3 regions of the Blautia sp. OM07-19 genome follow, and region 3 is predicted to be linked to each of the others. Evidence: riboswitches for the same ligand, from Rfam matches in the RefSeq annotation. Region 3 holds a riboswitch; each other region holds the start of a gene.
What was found. A riboswitch is a leader RNA that binds a small molecule or an ion and turns the genes downstream of it on or off. The one in region 3 is predicted to bind cobalamin.
Positions count from the first base shown of each region.

Region 1: it holds a riboswitch for cobalamin, as region 3 does, so the genes downstream of both, DXC01_RS00170 (cysteine-rich small domain-containing protein) here and DXC01_RS11820 (sirohydrochlorin cobaltochelatase) in region 3, are expected to answer to the same signal.
Region 2: it holds a riboswitch for cobalamin, as region 3 does, so the genes downstream of both, DXC01_RS18945 (ABC transporter substrate-binding protein) here and DXC01_RS11820 (sirohydrochlorin cobaltochelatase) in region 3, are expected to answer to the same signal.

Region 1 covers NZ_QULA01000001.1:42,483-48,516, reverse strand. The annotation lists gene DXC01_RS00190 (class II aldolase/adducin family protein) at 1-130, opposite strand, end outside; gene DXC01_RS00185 (glycyl-radical enzyme activating protein) at 339-1,130, opposite strand; gene DXC01_RS00180 (glycyl radical protein) at 1,143-3,662, opposite strand; gene DXC01_RS00175 (phosphatase) at 3,998-4,711, shown strand; gene DXC01_RS00170 (cysteine-rich small domain-containing protein) at 4,834-5,115, opposite strand; cobalamin riboswitch at 5,482-5,673, opposite strand; gene nudC (NAD(+) diphosphatase) at 5,882-6,034, shown strand, end outside.
Region 2 covers NZ_QULA01000053.1:1,413-7,446, reverse strand. The annotation lists gene DXC01_RS18965 (ABC transporter ATP-binding protein) at 1-948, opposite strand, end outside; gene DXC01_RS18960 (ABC transporter ATP-binding protein) at 941-1,723, opposite strand; gene nikC (nickel transporter permease) at 1,735-2,562, opposite strand; gene nikB (nickel ABC transporter permease) at 2,567-3,514, opposite strand; gene DXC01_RS18945 (ABC transporter substrate-binding protein) at 3,570-5,132, opposite strand; cobalamin riboswitch at 5,329-5,528, opposite strand; gene DXC01_RS18940 (hypothetical protein) at 5,604-6,034, opposite strand, start outside.
Region 3 covers NZ_QULA01000016.1:26,766-32,799, forward strand. The annotation lists gene DXC01_RS11795 (spore coat protein CotJB) at 1-101, shown strand, start outside; gene DXC01_RS11800 (manganese catalase family protein) at 105-728, shown strand; gene DXC01_RS11805 (NUDIX hydrolase) at 1,086-1,589, shown strand; gene DXC01_RS11810 (Na+/H+ antiporter NhaC family protein) at 1,599-2,891, shown strand; gene thiE (thiamine phosphate synthase) at 2,897-3,547, shown strand; cobalamin riboswitch at 3,602-3,799, shown strand; gene DXC01_RS11820 (sirohydrochlorin cobaltochelatase) at 3,932-5,383, shown strand; gene DXC01_RS11825 (hypothetical protein) at 5,475-6,034, shown strand, end outside.

The sequences.
Region 1 (6,034 bases), on a different contig from region 3:
GTGTGCAGAGGAATTCGTTGTCGTTCAGTTTTACGGAAATGTTTCCGTCGTTTGCTGCAACCATGTTACGGTTGTAGATACGTCTTCCGATGTCACAGATTTGTTTTTTGATTTCAAATTCGTTTACCATGCTTATTTTCCTCCTAAAGCAGTGTGGTTTGCCGTACCCTGGAGGCGATTAGGATAACCCTCAGGGCATAGCTTGGGTTTTGTTTTATTTCTAAGAAGATTTTACTCCTCATAACCTGGATTGTCAAGAAATTATCGTTGTTTTATGTTGTTTTTATTGTTTCTTGAATGTTGTTTTTGTTGTTTTTCGCAACATAACTTTATTGTCCTCAGCCGCCGATCTGAACGTGCAGGGAGCTTACTGCCTCTGCCGCTCTCTTGAGGGTATTCATCTCCTCTGCGGTCGGTGGAAGGATGCCATCCATCAGATATTCTCTGCCAAGTCCGGTGTACTTATCCTGTCCGAGACGGTGATACGGAAGCAGGTGAAGCTGCTCTACTCCGGGCAGGGTATTCGCAAAGGATGCGATTCCCTGGATCTCCTCTACCGTCGCATTGAACGTCGGAATAACCGGAACTCGGATGATCAGCTTGCATTTGCCGGAAAGTGCAACCTTACGGGCATTTTCCATCATCAGATCATTCGGGCGACCAGTGAATTCCTTATGTTTTGCCGGATTGGTATGCTTCATATCCATCAGATACAGATCAAGATATGGAAGGATTTCCTCGATCACCTCAAACGGTGCACATGCCATGCTCTCCAGGGCGGTGTTGATTCCCCGCTCCTTGGCAGCTCTGAGAAGGTCTCTCGCGAACTCCGGCTGGCAGAGGCTCTCACCTCCGGAGAGGGTCAGGCCGCCGCCGGAACGCCGGTAGTACGGGCGATCCTGTTCAACCACCTGGATCATCTCTTCTACTGTAACATCTCTGCCGATCACCTTGTCCTCACCGAGGACTTTCATGGTCTGGATCTTGTATTCCTGTGATTCCGGATTACAGCACCAGCGGCAGCGGAGCACGCAGCCCTTCAGAAAGACGATCGTACGGATCCCCGGGCCATCGTGGATCGAATATCTCTGGATATCAAAAATACGACCTTTTGTCTGTAAATAATCCATAATATCTTCCTTTTAGAAGCCCTGCTCTGTTCTTCTGATTATATCATCCTGAAGAGAACGGGAAAGTGTTGTAAACAGTGCACTGTAGCCTGCAACACGTACAACCAGATGAGAATATTTCTCCGGATGTTTCTGCGCGTCGAGAAGAGTCTCACGGTCAACAACGTTGAACTGCATATGCATTCCCTTCTGATCAAAGAAGGTCTGGATCAGGGAAACAAACTTCTCCAGTCCTTCCCTTCCTGCCAGTGCTGACGGATGGAATTTCTGGTTGAACAGTGTTCCGTTGGATACGATGAAGTGATCCAGTCTGGAAACGGAAGTTGCTGCCGCTGTCGGTCCCTTGACATCCTTGCCTGCGGATGGAGAAACGCCATCTGCAACCGGTGTATGTGCATAACGGCCATCCGGTGTTGCACCTGTCTGTCCACCAAGCGGTACGTTTGCTGATACCGGATAAAGACCTGCCTGATACTGTCCTCCACGTGGATTGTGGTATTTCTGCATCGGGCGTGTGTATGTATAAGCTACGTCTCTTGCAAAATAGTCAACATCGTCGATCGCATTTCCGTATTTCGGAACTTCGTCGATCATGTGATGGATCTCTGTGAATCTGCGAAGCTGCTCCTCTGTAGGTTTCAGTCTCATGACTGTTGTAAGGACTGCTTTGGCTGTGTCTTCTGTGACATTCATGCCGCCGTCCTGCATTCCCTTGAGGATCATCTCGGAGATATCTTTGACTGACTGCTCATCAAGTCCTTTGTCATAGTTCCATGCAAGAGCTTCTTTGTATTCTTCCATGGAAACTTTCTTGTCTTCGTATACAAGTTTGCGGATCGCATACAGGGAATCTGCCATATTTGCGATACCGAAGCCCTGCGGTCCTGTGAAGTTGTAGATCGCGCCGCCTTCCTGAACGGAAAGTCCTCTGCTGATGCAGTCATCTACCATACAGGATTCAAATGGAAGCGGTACACGTTCTGCGTGTGCAACGTCGATCGCATTATCTGCATTTACAAGAAGGGAAATACAGTATTCCATCTGTTTCTTGTATGCGTCATAAAATTCCTCGAAGGTTGTCATCTTGGTGACATCGCCTGTCTGGATACCAACAAGCTCGCCCTTGTCCATACCATTGGAGAATACGAGTTCCAGCGGGCGGCACATATTGAAGAATGCTGCGTCATGCCATCCATCTGTCTTGCCGGCTTTCTGCGGTTCTACACATCCGATGATGTTGTATTCTCTGGCATCTGCAAGAGTCAGTCCTCTGTTCAGAAGTGCCGGGATGATAACTTCATCATTATAGTAGGCCGGAAGTCCGATACCTGTTCTTGTAAGCTCGGCTGCCTTGATCAGCAGTTCGTGCGGGGAGCCATTCCATACACGAATGGAAAGGGAAGGCATCGGCAGGTGTACATGCATAGATGCAAGGATACACATAACAGAAAGGTCATTGGTAACATCATTTCCGTCCTTGTCCTGACCACCGACGATCAGGTTCTGGAAAAGGCTGTATCCTGCAAATCCCTCTGCAGAAGCTGCATCACGGACTTTGTTGAGGTCATTCAGTTTGACCCAGATACAGTCAAGAAGTTCCTGTGCGGATTCTCTGGTGATGATGCCCTTGTCAAGATCTGCCTTATAATAAGGATACATATACTGGTCAAAACGTCCAGGGGAAATGGAATGTCCGCTGGATTCAACCTGAAGGAGCTGCTGTACAAACCAGAAGGACTGGCATGCTTCATAGAAGCTTGTTGCTCCATTTGCCGGAACACGGCTGCAGTTCTGTGAGATCTGCAGAAGTTCCTGTTTACGTACAGGATCGGTACACTCTGCTGCCATCTGGGACGCAAGCTCTGCATAACGCTCTGCGTATTCGATGACTGCCTGGCAGGAAAGGATGACTGCCTTAAGAAAATGTGATTTCTTGACGTAATTGCCGTCTCCAACCTGACATCTGTCGAGTTCTGCCTGTGCTTTGTCGATGATTCCCTTGTAACCGATTGCAAGAACTTCTTCATATTTAACAGTTACATGTCCGACACCGTTGTAAAAATAGTTGCCTGGTGTAAAAATATTGTGTTCGATTGCTCTGATTGCTTCCGGCGCCATGTAGGAGGTTGCAAGTTCGCTGGAGGTTTTGCCCTTCCAGTATTTATGTACTTCTCTTAACTCCTGCTTGGTCTCCTCAGCAATGTAAAACGGGTCTGCGCTCCTCGTTTCAACCGTATCCAGTTCATCCTCCAGCCACTGGTAGGAAAATTCCGGGAAAGTCTGACATCCTCGCGGTGCGATCGTGCTGCTTCCAACAATCAGTTCGTTGTCACGGATGATGATCGGGATATTACGGAGAATGTGGGCAAAAGCTTCTGCACGTCTGGTGATCGTAGGCTGTCCCTCTGTGGCCTTGTACGATTCTGTGATAAGCTTCGCCCTTGCAGATTCGATAACCGGCATGTGGGCATAAAGTGCCTCAACCAGTTTCGGAATTCTGGATGACTTTGGAATATCTGTGGTATTAAACATCTCCACGTCTCCTTTCTTATGGTGTCTCAAACGCCATATCTCATATGTATCAGCGGACATGCCACTGGCACCTCTTAAGGCGCTATGACGCCACGATTCATATAGAACCATTATACTCTACACGCTCCTGCATGTCAACGAAATCCAACAGTATTTATCGGTTTTTTGTGCGGGTTTTGTTGTGGTTTTTGTTTGTTTTGTGTTGGTTTTTATTTGGAATTTGATTTTTGAGTTGACTTTTGGATTTTAGACTGCCATACTGAGATCAGTATAGTTTCTGTTACTGTAATTGGATCTGACAGTAACGATTTTTTCCGATCGGAGGAGGAACAAACATGTATCTTTCTGATGTACATACACATTCCATCGCAAGCGGGCACGGAACGACCTGTACCGTTTCTGATATGGCAAAAGCGGCTTCAAAGAAGGGGCTTAAACTGCTCGGGATCACAGACCATGGACCTGGCACACTTGCCGCGGGAACTTCTTCTTATTTCAGAAGTCTTTCTTATTCTCCCAAGAAACGCTTTGAGATTGAATTATTGTTTGGAGTTGAACTGAATATCCTTGATGTTGATGGACATGTAGATTTAAGTGATAAACTTCTTGACAAACTGGATTACGCGATTGCGAGCATGCACGCGCAAAATTATAAGAGTGGTTCTGTAAAAGAAAATACAAGTGCTTACCTGAACGCTATGAAGCATCCCTGCGTCAAAATCCTCGGACATTGCGATAATCCGCATTTTCCAGCAGATTATGAGACACTTGCAGTCGCAGCAAAAGAATTCGGAGTGATCTTTGAAATCAACGAAGCCTCCCTCGCCCCCTACGGCTACCGAGGAGACACCCGAACCAACAACCGCGAGATCCTGCGCTGCTGCCGCAAGTACAACATCCCGATCGTCCTCTCCAGCGACAGCCACGGCACAGAACACATCGGAGACTTCACCTGCGCCGCCGAATTCGTGCATGAAGAAATGTTCCCGGAGGAACTGATCTTGAATAATCAGATTCCAAGGTTGAAAATGATATTAGAAGAGAGATAATGAGTCTCCCACACACCGGTCCCTAATCTGCCGCCCTACGGGCGGCGTTCAGGGACCACACCCCGGTGAGCGAATGTCATCCGTACAGGAGGTGTTTCTCCGTAGGCGTCCCCATTCCTCATCTACCCCATCTTCTTCATCAACTCCACCAACTCCGCATACTTCCCAGTCACATACCCATAATTCTTCCTCTTATGCGGCAGCTGACAATCCGTGCAGTCCTTAAATCCCTTATCCGTAAACTTAAAATTCCCGCCACATTTATCACCCAGTGCATACAACGGGCAATAACAAAACAGACAATTAAAGTTCTCCGGGTCTGCCCCTTTATGGCATGGAAAATATTCACACTCCTTATTGCTGAAATAGGAATAATGTTTCCCTTCCCAATACGGTTTCTCCATAATATTCACCTCCATCCCCTTTTCATCCTATTATATCCTATAAGAAAATATAAAAAAAGCAGCTATGACCAATGTCATGCTGTCATTCAAACATTCTTATAGAGGATTTGCGATGCTGCTCCGGGGTAGACAATGAATCCGTTCAAATATGCGGAGGGAACGAATGCATCCGAAGCAGTATCGCCTGCCATTTAATCATACCCTTAATGGGTTACCATGCTCTGCGGCGGCCACCGCAATTACAAGCATGAGGTATAATTCATACGAACAGGCGAATTCCATAAAAAAATGCCTGCTTCCAATAAGCAGACAACACTCTGGGACTGCGGATATCCCTAAGTTGGTTGTTACACTTTACACGGAAGTTTAACCTCGCCATACAAAGCAGGTTTCCTGACTTCAGGATCATCGCTTGCCTTCCCCTTCTCATACTATGTACAATGGGATAATGAAGGTTCGCTCCTCTGTTACAGTGACCGGATCGCTCAGGACTCTCACCTGATTCCCTCTTCTGACTGCTACGCGGACACAGCCAGCACTTCATATGTTCAATATGGAATTATACTGACATTATAATAGCATACCCTTTGGTCATTGTCAATAGTATCTGATACTTTTTTCACAAATTCATAAGTAAAAAGTTATAATCTCTTTTCACACCCGTTTTTTCTCTGTGTTGCATTTTTTCTGCGTGTGTCCTATACTGAATTATATTTTCCGGTCCTGCATGACCACTACGTAGTTATCACCAAAAGGAGGATTTTTTATGATTCAGGATATCGCACCGCATACTTATCACAATGAATATAAACCAGTCACACCGGATGGCAACAGCATCATTCTCGCTTACGAAAATGGAAAGTGTTTCTTCCATAAAAAAGAAGATGACGTTTCCATCTCTCTTCCACGTTTTCGCGAA
Region 2 (6,034 bases), on a different contig from region 3:
ATGGCAGGCAACACTGTGACCGTCTTCTACTTCTATAAGATGTGGATTCTCCTTTTTACAGATATCCATGCAATGTTCACATCTTCCCTGGAACGGGCATCCCTGTGGAAGATCCAACGGGCTCGGAGCTTCACTTTCAATACTCTCAATTGGTTTGGAAAAGTCCATATTAATATCAAATACTGCACCCATCAGTGCTCTTGTATATGGATGCATCGCTTTCATATCGAGGTCTTTTCCAGGAAGAACCTCTACGAGGTTTCCAAGATACATAACAGCCACCTGATGTGCCACCAGCTGAACCAGTGCAATATCATGACAGATAAAACCAAATGTAATATTCTTTTCTCTCTGAAGCTTTGTAATCAGTTCAATTACGGTTTTCTGAACAGAAACATCGAGAGCTGAAGTTGCTTCATCCAGAACAACGATCTCCGGTTCCAGTGCCAGTGCTCTCGCGATCGCAACACGCTGACGCTGTCCACCACTCATATTGTGAGGATAACGATCTGCAAAATCTCCTGGTAATTCTACCATTTCAAGAAGTTTTCTGCAGACAGCATCCTTCTCCGATTTCTTAATCTTTTTGAAATTCATCAAAGGCTCACACACAATATCACGAATGTTCATTTTCGGATTAAAAGATAAGGTCGGGTCCTGAAATACCATCTGAATGTTCTGACGGTTATTTCTCAGTTCTTCTCCCTTTAATTTCGTGATATCTGTACCGCGGTACAGAATCTCACCCTCTGAAGGTGTATCAAGAGAAACCAGAAATCTCATAAATGTACTCTTACCACATCCGGATTCTCCTACCAGACCCAGTGTTTCACCTTTATACATTTTCAGATTAATATCATTGTTCGCCAGCAGAGTACGTCCATGTGATGCCGCAAATCTTCTGGTTACATGTTTCGCTTCCAGTATTACTTCTCTTTTTTCAGACATATCGTTCACCTCCCCGGGATGGAACTGCCTCCAGAAGTTTTCTGGTATATTCATTCTTTGATTCTTTCAGAATATACTCTCTTGTTCCCTGGTCTTCCATTTTTCCGTTCTTCATTACAACAATATAATCTGACATGTAGGCAGCTACACCCAGATTATGGGTTACTACAATAATGCCTGTATGATAATCATCTCTGAGCTTCATCATCTGACGCACGATCTGTGCCTGCGTTGTTACATCCAGTGCAGAAGTCGGTTCATCTGCAAGAAGAAGCTTCGGCTGATAAGTCATTCCCATCGCAATACCAACTCGCTGTCTCATACCACCGGATAACTGGAAAGGATAAGATTCCATAATATTATCCGGAGACGGAAGTCTCATTCGCTCCAGCATTGCGATTCCCTTACTCCATGCCTCTTTTTTGGAAATTTTCTCATGAGTAAGAATATATTCTGTGAATACTTTTCCGACTTTACGTGTCGGATTCATCATTGCACCACTGTCCTGAAAAATCATGGAAATATCAGAACCACGAAGTTTTCTCCACTGTTCCGGTGTATAGGATAAGAGGTCTTCTCCTTCAAATGTAATACTTCCTTCTGTGACCTTACCGCCACCTGCAAGAAGTCCCAGAACAGCACGGATAACAGTGGTTTTTCCACTTCCGGATTCTCCTACCAGAGAAACGATCTGTCCCTCTTTCATATCCAGATTAAAATTCTGAACAGTTGGAACATTTTTGTAGGAGATTGTCACATTATCTAATTTCAGCATGTTTATTCCTCCTACTCATTTCTTGGATCGAGGATATCACGGATGGAATCCCCAAGCATATTAAATACAACAACTACTACAAAAATAGCAAGACCCGGGAAGATCATCAGCCACGGAGCGGACTGCATACACGCTCTTCCTTCATTCAGCATATAACCCCATTCCGGTGCCGGCGGCTTCGCGCCAAATCCCAGGAAGGACATTGCTGCCAGTTCCAGCATCATGGAACCTATATCTGTCGCAGCAGTAATGATCAGTGTAGGAAGTGCATTTGGAAGCATATATCGAAACAGCATATACGGTGTTTTGGAACCGGTAACGATCGCTGCTGATACATAATCCCTGTCACGGATCTTCATAACCAGGCTTCGTGCCAGACGCGCATATTTGGTCCAGCTTACTACTACAATAGCGATGATCGCATTTTTGATACTTGCGCCCATAATACCTGCAACAGCAAGAGCAAGTACCAGTCCTGGGAAAGCAAGCATCATATCTGCAATTCGCATAATAACAGCATCAATGACACCTCCGAAATATCCTGCAAGGACTCCGGTAACAGTTCCCACCAGAAAGATCAGGGCAACAACACCAAAGGTTGCTGACAGAGATGCACGTGCTCCATAAATAACTCTTGAAAAAATATCCCTGCCCATTTTGTCGGTTCCAAAAATATGTTCCTTGCATGGCGGAAGCAGTGCATCTACCAGAGAACCTTTTAACGGGTCAACCCCTCTGGTTACCACCGGTGCAAATACTGCTGTCAGAATAATACAGACTGCAAGAATAGAAAACACGACAAAAGTTTTATTTGCTAAAAATCTGTTTTTCTTTTTCATGATTCTACTCCTTTAAACGCATACGTGGATCAATATAAACATAAGATGCATCAACGATCAGGTTAATGACCATATAAATCAGGGCAAGCCATAATACATATCCCTGGATCAGATTGTAATCACTGGATGTGATTGCTGAAACTGCAAGGTTTCCAAGACCCGGATAAGAGAAGATTACTTCTACAACACTGGTTCCTCCAAGAAGTGATCCTATGGAAAGACCAAACATTGTGATCAGCGGAAGCAATGAATTTGGAAATACATTGCCCCAGATAATCTTTGATTTCTTTACTCCTCTTGCCTGTGCACCGATCACATAATCCTGACTCAGTTCATCCAGCACCGCTGTTCTTACCTGTCTGGTATATTTGGAAGACATTGCAATCGCAAGTGTCAAAGCCGGAAGAAACAGACTCTTAAAGTCTCCCGCAGAACTGATAACCGGAAATGCATTGATATAAACACAGAATGCCAGCATTAACAGAAGTCCAACCCAGAAGTTAGGCATCGCACATCCGAGGAATGTAATTCCCCGGACGAGATAATCGATCCATTTATCTTTATATATGGCAGACAACATACCTAAAGGTACAGAAATAACCAGCATAAGGATCATGGCCATTAATGTAAGTTTCAAAGTCGGCCATAATCTGGCTGCAAGAAGTTCTGTAACTGGTTTATTTAAGCTGTATGATTTGCCAAAGTCACCTTTCAGACAGTTCTTAAGCCATCTGGTATACTGCACCAGAAACGGATCATTCAGACCAAGTTCCTCGCGTGTCTCCTGAACCATTTCTTCAGTAGGCATTACACCGGTTGCCGTGTACATGTTTCGTACAGGGTCACCTGGTGACATAAAGGTCAGTGCAAATGTAATAAAGCTGATACCGATCAATACGATCACAATCTGTAATAAACGCTTGATTATTTGCTTTTTACTCAAAAAAGACACCTCTTTTTATTTCTGTTTGTAACTATTCAGTAACTTCACAATTCGCAGACTTTTCTTATTCTGCAGGAGTAATTTCTGTTGACAGCCAGTAGTAATCTGCTGTATGGATATGTGCAGAACCAACTTTCTTACTGTAGATCATAGATGAGTTGTAGTATCCATCAATCAGAACCGCTGCATCATCTACCAGGATCTGCTGCATCTGGAAGATCAGATCTTTTCTCTTTTCCGGATCCATTTCACCTTTTAATTCTTCATATAACTTATCATAGTCCGGGTTGGAGTATGCGCAGTAGCTGGTATCAGTTGCCCAGTTAGCCATATATGCCAGAGGATCTCCGGTACCAACAGTGATCCAGTTATTGTTATTAAAGTCATAATCCAGTGCTGCAAGTTTACTCCACTGATCATCTGAGCTTCCGTATTCAGGAACAACACCGATGCCGATTTCTGCAAGATACTGTGCGTGAGCATCTGCAAAGTCATTCAGAAGACGGTTTTCATAAGAAATATATCTAAGGTTGATATTCTGGCCATCCAGTTCACGGATTCCATCTCCATCTGTGTCAACGATTCCTGCATCATCCAGAATCTGTTTTGCTTTTTCCGGATCATAGGTATATGGATTCTCAAGTTTGTCGTAATCATAGTTCAGAGTAGATGGCAGTACGGAAAATCCTGGTGTATAAAGTCCACCGATTGTTCTGGAATTACAGATTGTATCATAGTCAATTGCCATCAGGATTGCCTGACGAAGTGTTTTGTTTCCAAGAACACCATCAAAGTTCATCCATGCAAATCCGCAGCGTACACCGGATGCAATATCAACAGTAAAGTCATCACTGTCCTGGAAATCCTGAATATCTGCTACATTTGTGATATTCTCAACCAAGTCTACCTGACCACTCTGGAGAGCCATTGTTTTTGCGGAGTTATCTCCCATGAACAGCAGATTGATCTTATCGTATGGAACATCTTCACGATAATACTCATTTGCAGCTAATGTATAACCAACACCTACACCATTGAATTCTTCAATCTTGTATGGACCTGTTCCAATAATTCCATTATCGTAGTTTTCAATATGTTCTACATCTGTGATTCCCATAGTTGGGTGGCAGAGCTGTCCTACAAGGTTTGCATATGGTTTGCTTGTTTTGATGTTAATAGTATTTGCATCATCATCTACAGTAACTTCTGCTTCAAATTCCAGATATTTCTCCGGTTTGGCAGATCCGGAAGGTCCTACCTCTTTCATGTGATCAAAATACTCTTTTACCTTTGTCGGAGTTAAATCACATCCGTCAGAGAATTTAATTCCGTCTTTCAGCTTGATCGTCCATTCTGTATGCTCGTCATTTACTTCATAACTCTCAGCAAGCCACGGGATAACTTCCATATTGTCATCGAATTTAAATAATGCTTCAGCAATACCATATCTCATAGCATTCCATCCACTGTTTTCATCATTTGCACTGTTTACACATCCATCTGTGTACATCTGACATCCGAAGTTTAAAACCTTCTCATCACCCTTCGCCTGTACAGTAACTCCCATTAATAATGCAACTGTTGTTGCCGCTGCTAACACAAGTAATTCTCTTTTTGTTTTTTTCATCCTTTACTTCCTTTCTTTTTTTGTTTCTTCGTTGTTTTTCTTCCTTCTCATACTGTCCATTCCTGTGATTTTGAACGAAAAAAAAGACAGATGCTCCCACATCCGTCACGAAATCTTACCATTAAAGAATCAAACATATATATGCAACACATGAAGTTGTAACTCTTAAGCAGGATTTCTCGTCGTCCGCAAGAATCTCTTTTACCAGAAATAAGCAGGTCTCCTGACTTAAGCTTACCCATTTTCAGCACCTTCCCAGAAAAATATCTTCCAGTGGCATTCAGCTGAAAACCAACTATCACAGTGACGGGATCGTACCGGATTTACACCGGTTTCCCTTTTAATCAGACCAGCAGGACGCTTCTGCTGGTCTGAACTTATCTCTAAAATCATTAAATGACCGTATGAATACTCATCTAGCATAACATACCATCATGTATACGTCAATTATTTTAGACTCTTATTTTCTATCTATTTTTCCGTAAATTTCCGGAATTTCTCAAAATTTGTTTCCGGTGTATAGGATTTCAGAACTTCCATCATGTCCTCTACACTATATGTATTATCATACATTCCAATAGATAACGCATACTGCTTATTAAACTCATCTACTGAATCCGCTGTCCAGAATGACTGCTGCAGCCGGAAAGCACTTCCATCTTCACGGTAATCTTCTGCAAAGCCTTCCAGAGCATTTTTCATGGCAACAAATGATGGTGCAACGATAGCACCGTATTTTCCTACAAGATAGTCGATTCTTTCCTTGCCGTTATATCCCTTTTTATTAAACATTTCGTATGTATCTTCTGTAAAACAGTCAATGGAACCCAACAATACATCTGTACTGTTCTCTTCTTCATAAGCATCAATTATCTTGATAAAATCACTTGCGCTCACTACAC
Region 3 (6,034 bases):
ATGGACCTCTCACTGTCGATGATGCACTGGAGACAGACGGCAACACCTGGAAATGGATGGAACAGCCATTCCCATGGGAGCAGGAAGGAGGGTGCAGATAGTCTATGTGGAATTATGAAAAAAGATTGCAGTATCCGGTAAATATCAAGACTCCGAATGCAAAGATCGCACAGTATATCCTAAGCCAATATGGCGGTCCCGACGGGGAGGTCAGCGCATCTCTCCGTTATCTTTCCCAGCGATTTACGATGCCGAACCGTATGGCTGCCGCCGTCTTAAATGACATCGGTACGGAGGAACTCGCACACCTCGAAATGGTCTCTACCATCGTTCATCAGCTCACACGCGACCTCTCAATGGAAGAGATTGAAAAGAGCGGTTTCGGGCCGTACTATATTGACCATACAGTTGGTGTCTGGCCGCAGGCGGCGGGCGGTGTTCCGTTTAATGCGTGCGAATTCCAGAGTAAAGGTGATCCGATCACAGATCTGTTCGAAAACCTTGCTGCCGAACAGAAAGCCCGCTCGACTTACGATAACATTCTCCGCGTAGTACGTGACATTCCGGAGATTGCCGACCCGATTAAATTCCTGCGTGCAAGGGAGATCGTTCATTTCCAGCGGTTTGGGGAAGCTCTCCGAAGCATTCAGGAAGAACTGGATGCCAAGAATTTCTACGCATTTAACCCAAGTTTCGACAATCCATGTAAAGCCTCGTGTAAAAGTTGAATGAAATAAAAAGTGTCTGGCACATTGACACCAGGCTTAGAATGTAGTGAGAAATGGTGCTGGGCTTATAACTGGCGCCATTTTTCCTTAATAAAACATAGCATCTCACAAGTTATTCCAAGGCAAAATGTCTTCATAATAGAGTTTTGCCCCGGAAAATGAATAACCGGTTAAATCCGATGCCGATAAACTGCCTGAGCATTAAAAAGGAAGAACTGCCAGATTTTGAACCATGTTTTTCCAGGCTATAAATCTGAATTCCTTGTCATTTACACTTTACTCTGGTAAAATAAAACCGAAAAAAATCCCCGCCAGTAGAGGCAGGGACAAAAAAGACAGACAGGGAGAGAAAGATAAATGGAATACTGGGATATCTATGATGAAAATAAACAGCCGACAGGCCGCACAATGAAAAGAAACGACTGGTGTCTGAAAGACGGGGAGTATCATCTGACCGTGCTTGGCGTTGTTGCAAGACCGGACGGCACATTCCTGATCACTAAACGAGTTATGACAAAAGCCTGGGCTCCGGGCTGGTGGGAAGTTTCCGGCGGCGCGGCACAGGCAGGAGAGGACTCCTATGAGGCAGTGCTCCGTGAAGTAAAAGAAGAGACTGGTCTGGATGCGAGAAACGCAGAAGGAGGTTATCTTTTTACTTATAAGAGAGAAAATCCGGGCGAGGGCGACAACTATTTTGTAGACGTTTACCGTTTCGTCATGGACACTGACGAGAAAGACCTGACACTGCAGACAGAGGAGACAGACGGACATATGTTTGCAACTCTGGAACAGATCCAGGCATTTGCAGCAGAAGGTAAATTCCTCCATTACGACAGCATCCGCAAAGCCTTTGAGATGTAGGAGGCTGCCATGGAATTTGCAGTATTAGGGCTGTTTTGCGGCATCCTTATTCTGTGTATTGTATGTAATGTTTCTATTATATATGCATTACTGGCAGGCTTCGTGATCTTTGGCTGTTATGCAAAGAAAAAAGGCTTTTCGGTAAAAGAGATCCTGCATATGGCGGGCGAGGGAATCTGGAAAGTCAGAAACATCCTGATCACCTTTATGCTGATCGGAATGCTGACCGCACTCTGGAGACAGGCAGGAACGATCCCGGCGATCATCTGCTATACGATCCATTTTATAAAACCATCGGTTTTTCTTCTGATGGTATTTCTTTTGAACTCGCTGGTTTCGGTGCTGACCGGAACTTCGTTCGGGACGGCGGCAACAGTAGGCGTTGTCTGTGCGACGATGGGATCTGTCCTTTCGGTATCTCCGTGGCTCTGCGGTGGCGCGATCCTTTCGGGAATCTTTTTTGGTGACCGCTGTTCACCGGTCTCGACCAGCGCCCTTCTTGTGTCAGAACTGACAGAGACCAGCATTTATAGAAACATCCGAAATATGGTCCGCAGTGCGCTGATTCCCTTTGTACTGGTCTGCATCTTGTATACAATGGTCGGAATGAGGACTTCCCATACACAGGAACTGCCGGATCTTACCGGAGTTTTTCATCAGGAATTTCGGATCGTCTGGTGGATATTTCTGCCGGCACTGGTGATTCTGACCCTGTCCGTGGCGCAGCTCGGAGTCAAAATTTCCATGCTTGCAAGCATTGCCGTGGCACTTGTCTTATGCGTTTGGATACAGGGGATGCCGCTTATGGAACTCCCGCACATCCTTATCTTTGGCTTTCACAGCGAAAATGCAGAGATTGCTTCCATGCTGGATGGAGGAGGGATCGTTTCCATGCTGAGAGTCGGTGCGATCGTGTGTCTTTCCTCATCCTATTCGGGGATTTTTGAGAAGACAGGGATCCTCGACGGGATCCAGACAACAGTAGAGTCTCTGGCACAGAAAACATTTCCGTTTCTTGCGATCCTGCTCACATCAGCAGCAGCCAGCGCGATCGCCTGCAACCAGACACTTGCGATCATGCTGACACAGCAGCTCTGCGCCAGAACAGAACGAGACAAAGAGCGGTTTGCGAATGACCTGGAGGACAGTGTCGTGATCCTTGCACCAATGATCCCATGGTCGATCGCGGGGGCGGTTCCGCTTACAGCAGTCGGTGCACCGCAGAGCAGTATTTTATTCGCGTTTTTCCTGTATCTGCTGCCGCTTTGCAGGGTATTGGATGGAATTCGGAAGAAAGGATAAGAAAGATGAAATTTACAAGAGAACAGATAGCAAAAGCGCTGAAACTTTATGTCATTACGGACCGAAGCTGGCTGAAAGAAGACGAAACACTTCTTTCTGTCTGCGAAAAGGTAATCCAGAACGGGGCAACCTTCCTTCAGCTCCGAGAAAAAGAACTGGGTGCAGAGGAGACAAGAAAAGAAGCCATAGAACTTCAGAAACTCTGCCACAGATACAATATCCCCTTTGTGGTGAATGACAGTGTGGAAATCGCGCTGGAAATGGACGCGGACGGTGTACATGTCGGTCAGTCAGACATTAAGGAAAGAGACATCCGTGCTATGATAGGACCGGACAAAATCCTCGGGATGACAGCCAAGACTGTTGAACAGGCGATCGCAGCCGAAAAAGCCGGAGCAGATTACATCGGAACAGGGGCGGTTTTTGGCAGCACAACAAAGAAAGATGCCAAATATCTTTCCATGGAAGACCTGAAGAAGATCGCAGCCTCTGTCAGTATTCCGGTCGTGGCGATCGGCGGGATCAACAGCGAAAATGTCTCACAGCTTGAGGGCAGCGGAGTCAACGGTGCAGCCGTGATCTCGGGGATCTTTGCAGCGGAAGATCCGGCAGCAAAAACAGCACAGATGAGCAGGCTGACCGATATATTTTGTTAAAAATAGCCCAAATGTATTGTAATTTGTCAAAAAATATGATACTGTATAGAAAATTGAATAAAGAAGATAACAGGTGCCGAGGGCATTGTTCATGAGGTTAAAAGGGAAACAGGTGAGAAACCTGTACGATCTCGTCACTGTAAGCACGGAGTACGGTTCTGTATGCATTAAGCATGATCACTGGGAAACTGGGAAGATAGAACCATATGTTGAGCGGCAAGTCAGGAAACCTGCCTGTTGTCTGGTACGGGAATATGGATTCCAGATCACGAGTAATTGGTCGTACCGTTTTTTGATAGACCACTTACCCCTTTTTTGAGGGCTTTTTTTGTGTGCAGGATTCTGTTCAGTTTTCGTACTGTAATGTCAAAGGAGGACAAAAACATGAAAAACAAAACTGTAAAAGCACTTGCAATACTGTTAGCGATCACAACTGTATCTATGATGGGTACAGCAGGAGTTATGGCTTCTGACAACACAGCAGAGGACACTGCAACAGAGGCAGCAGCAGATGACGCAGATGACGCAGATGACGCAGAAGCAGCAGATGACGTTGCACTACTGAGCGACAAGACAGAGGACACTGCAACAGAGGCAGCAGCAGATGACGCAGAAGCTGCAGACGATACAGCAGAGGCATCTGATGATGACCAGGCAGCAGCAGACAACGTTGCAGCACTGATCGACAAGATCTACGTTCAGGAAAGAAACGACACAACAGATGAGGACTGTAAGGCAGCCAAAGAAGCATGGGATGCTCTGACAGACGCACAGAAAGAACTGGTAGAAGGTGAAGAAGCAAGCCCGGAATATTTCGGACGTGACACAGGCGATGCTTCCAAGGATGACCCACGCAACCAGGATGAGATCGGTGAGAACGAACTTCTTGTTGTAAGCTTTGGTACTTCCTTCAACGACAGCCGTGCACAGGATATCAAAGGAATCGAAGATGCTCTGGCAGCAGCTTATCCGGACTGGTCCGTAAGACGTGCTTTCACAGCACAGATCATCATCAACCATGTAGAGGCAAGAGATGATGAAGCAATCGACAACATGGATCAGGCTCTTGACCGTGCAGTAGCAAACGGAGTTAAGAACCTTGTTGTTCAGCCTACACATCTGATGCATGGTGCTGAGTACGATGAGATGGTAGAAGTAATCGACAACTACAAAGACAAATTCGAATCTGTAGCAATCGCAGAGCCAATGCTTGGTGAAGTTGGTGATGACGCTACTGTGATCAACGACGACAAGAAAGCAGTTGCACAGGCTATCACAGATGAAGCTTGCAAGGTAGCAGGATATGACAGCATGGAAGCAGCCGCAGAAGACGGAACAGCATTTGTATTCATGGGACATGGTACTTCTCATACAGCAAACGTAACATACGATCAGATGCAGACACAGATGGGAGACCTTGGATTCACAAACGCTTTCATCGGAACTGTTGAAGGTGAGCCGGAAGACACCGCATGCGAAGAAGTTATCGCTAAGGTTAAAGATGCAGGCTTCAAGAAAGTTGTTCTTCGTCCGCTTATGGTTGTAGCTGGTGACCATGCAAACAACGATATGGCTGGTGATGATGAAGATTCCTGGAAGAGCCAGTTCGAGGCATCCGGAGCATTTGACAGTGTTGACTGCCAGATCGAAGGTCTTGGAAGAGTCGCAGCAGTTGAGGATCTGTATGTAGCACATACAAAAGATGCTATCGATTCTCTGGGAACAGCTGATGATGCAGCAGAAGTAACAGATGACACAGAAGAAGCTTCTGATGATGCAGCAGCAGAGGAAACAACAGACGATGCAGCTGATACTACAGAAGAAGCAGCAGAATAATAAAGAAACAGTTTTTATGTAAGATAACGGGGCTGCCCGGGAGGATCTAGGTCTTTCCGGGCATTTCCTGTAAAAGCAGGAGGAAAATATTATGAAACGTTCAGTGGCAATGATGGCATGCGTATTAAGCGGAGCACTTATGCTTGGAAGCTTTACGCCGGTTCTGGCAGAAACAGAAGTCAAGTCAGTTTCTACAGCAACAGCAGATGCCAAGAAGGATGATGCCAAGGCTGATACAACCGATAAGAAGGACGATGCAAAGGATGCAGTTCTGGAAGATGGCACCTACAGTGCTGAGTTTGACACAGACAGCGGAATGTTCCATGTAAACGAAGCAAACGATGGCAAGGGAGTCCTGACAGTCAAAGACGGTAAGATGACACTTCATGTAAGTCTGGCTTCCAAAAATATCGTAAATCTGTTTGTGGGAACAGCAGAGGATGCACAGAAAGATGGTGCAGAACTTCTCCAGCCGACAACAGATACTGTTACATACAGCGATGGAATGTCAGAAGAAGTTTATGGTTTTGATATTCCGGTTGAAGCTATTGACGAAGAATTTGACCTTGCCCTGATCGGAAAGAAAAACAAATGGTACGACCATAAGGTAAAAGTCACCAATCCTCAGAAAGAATCTGATGAGACAGCAGC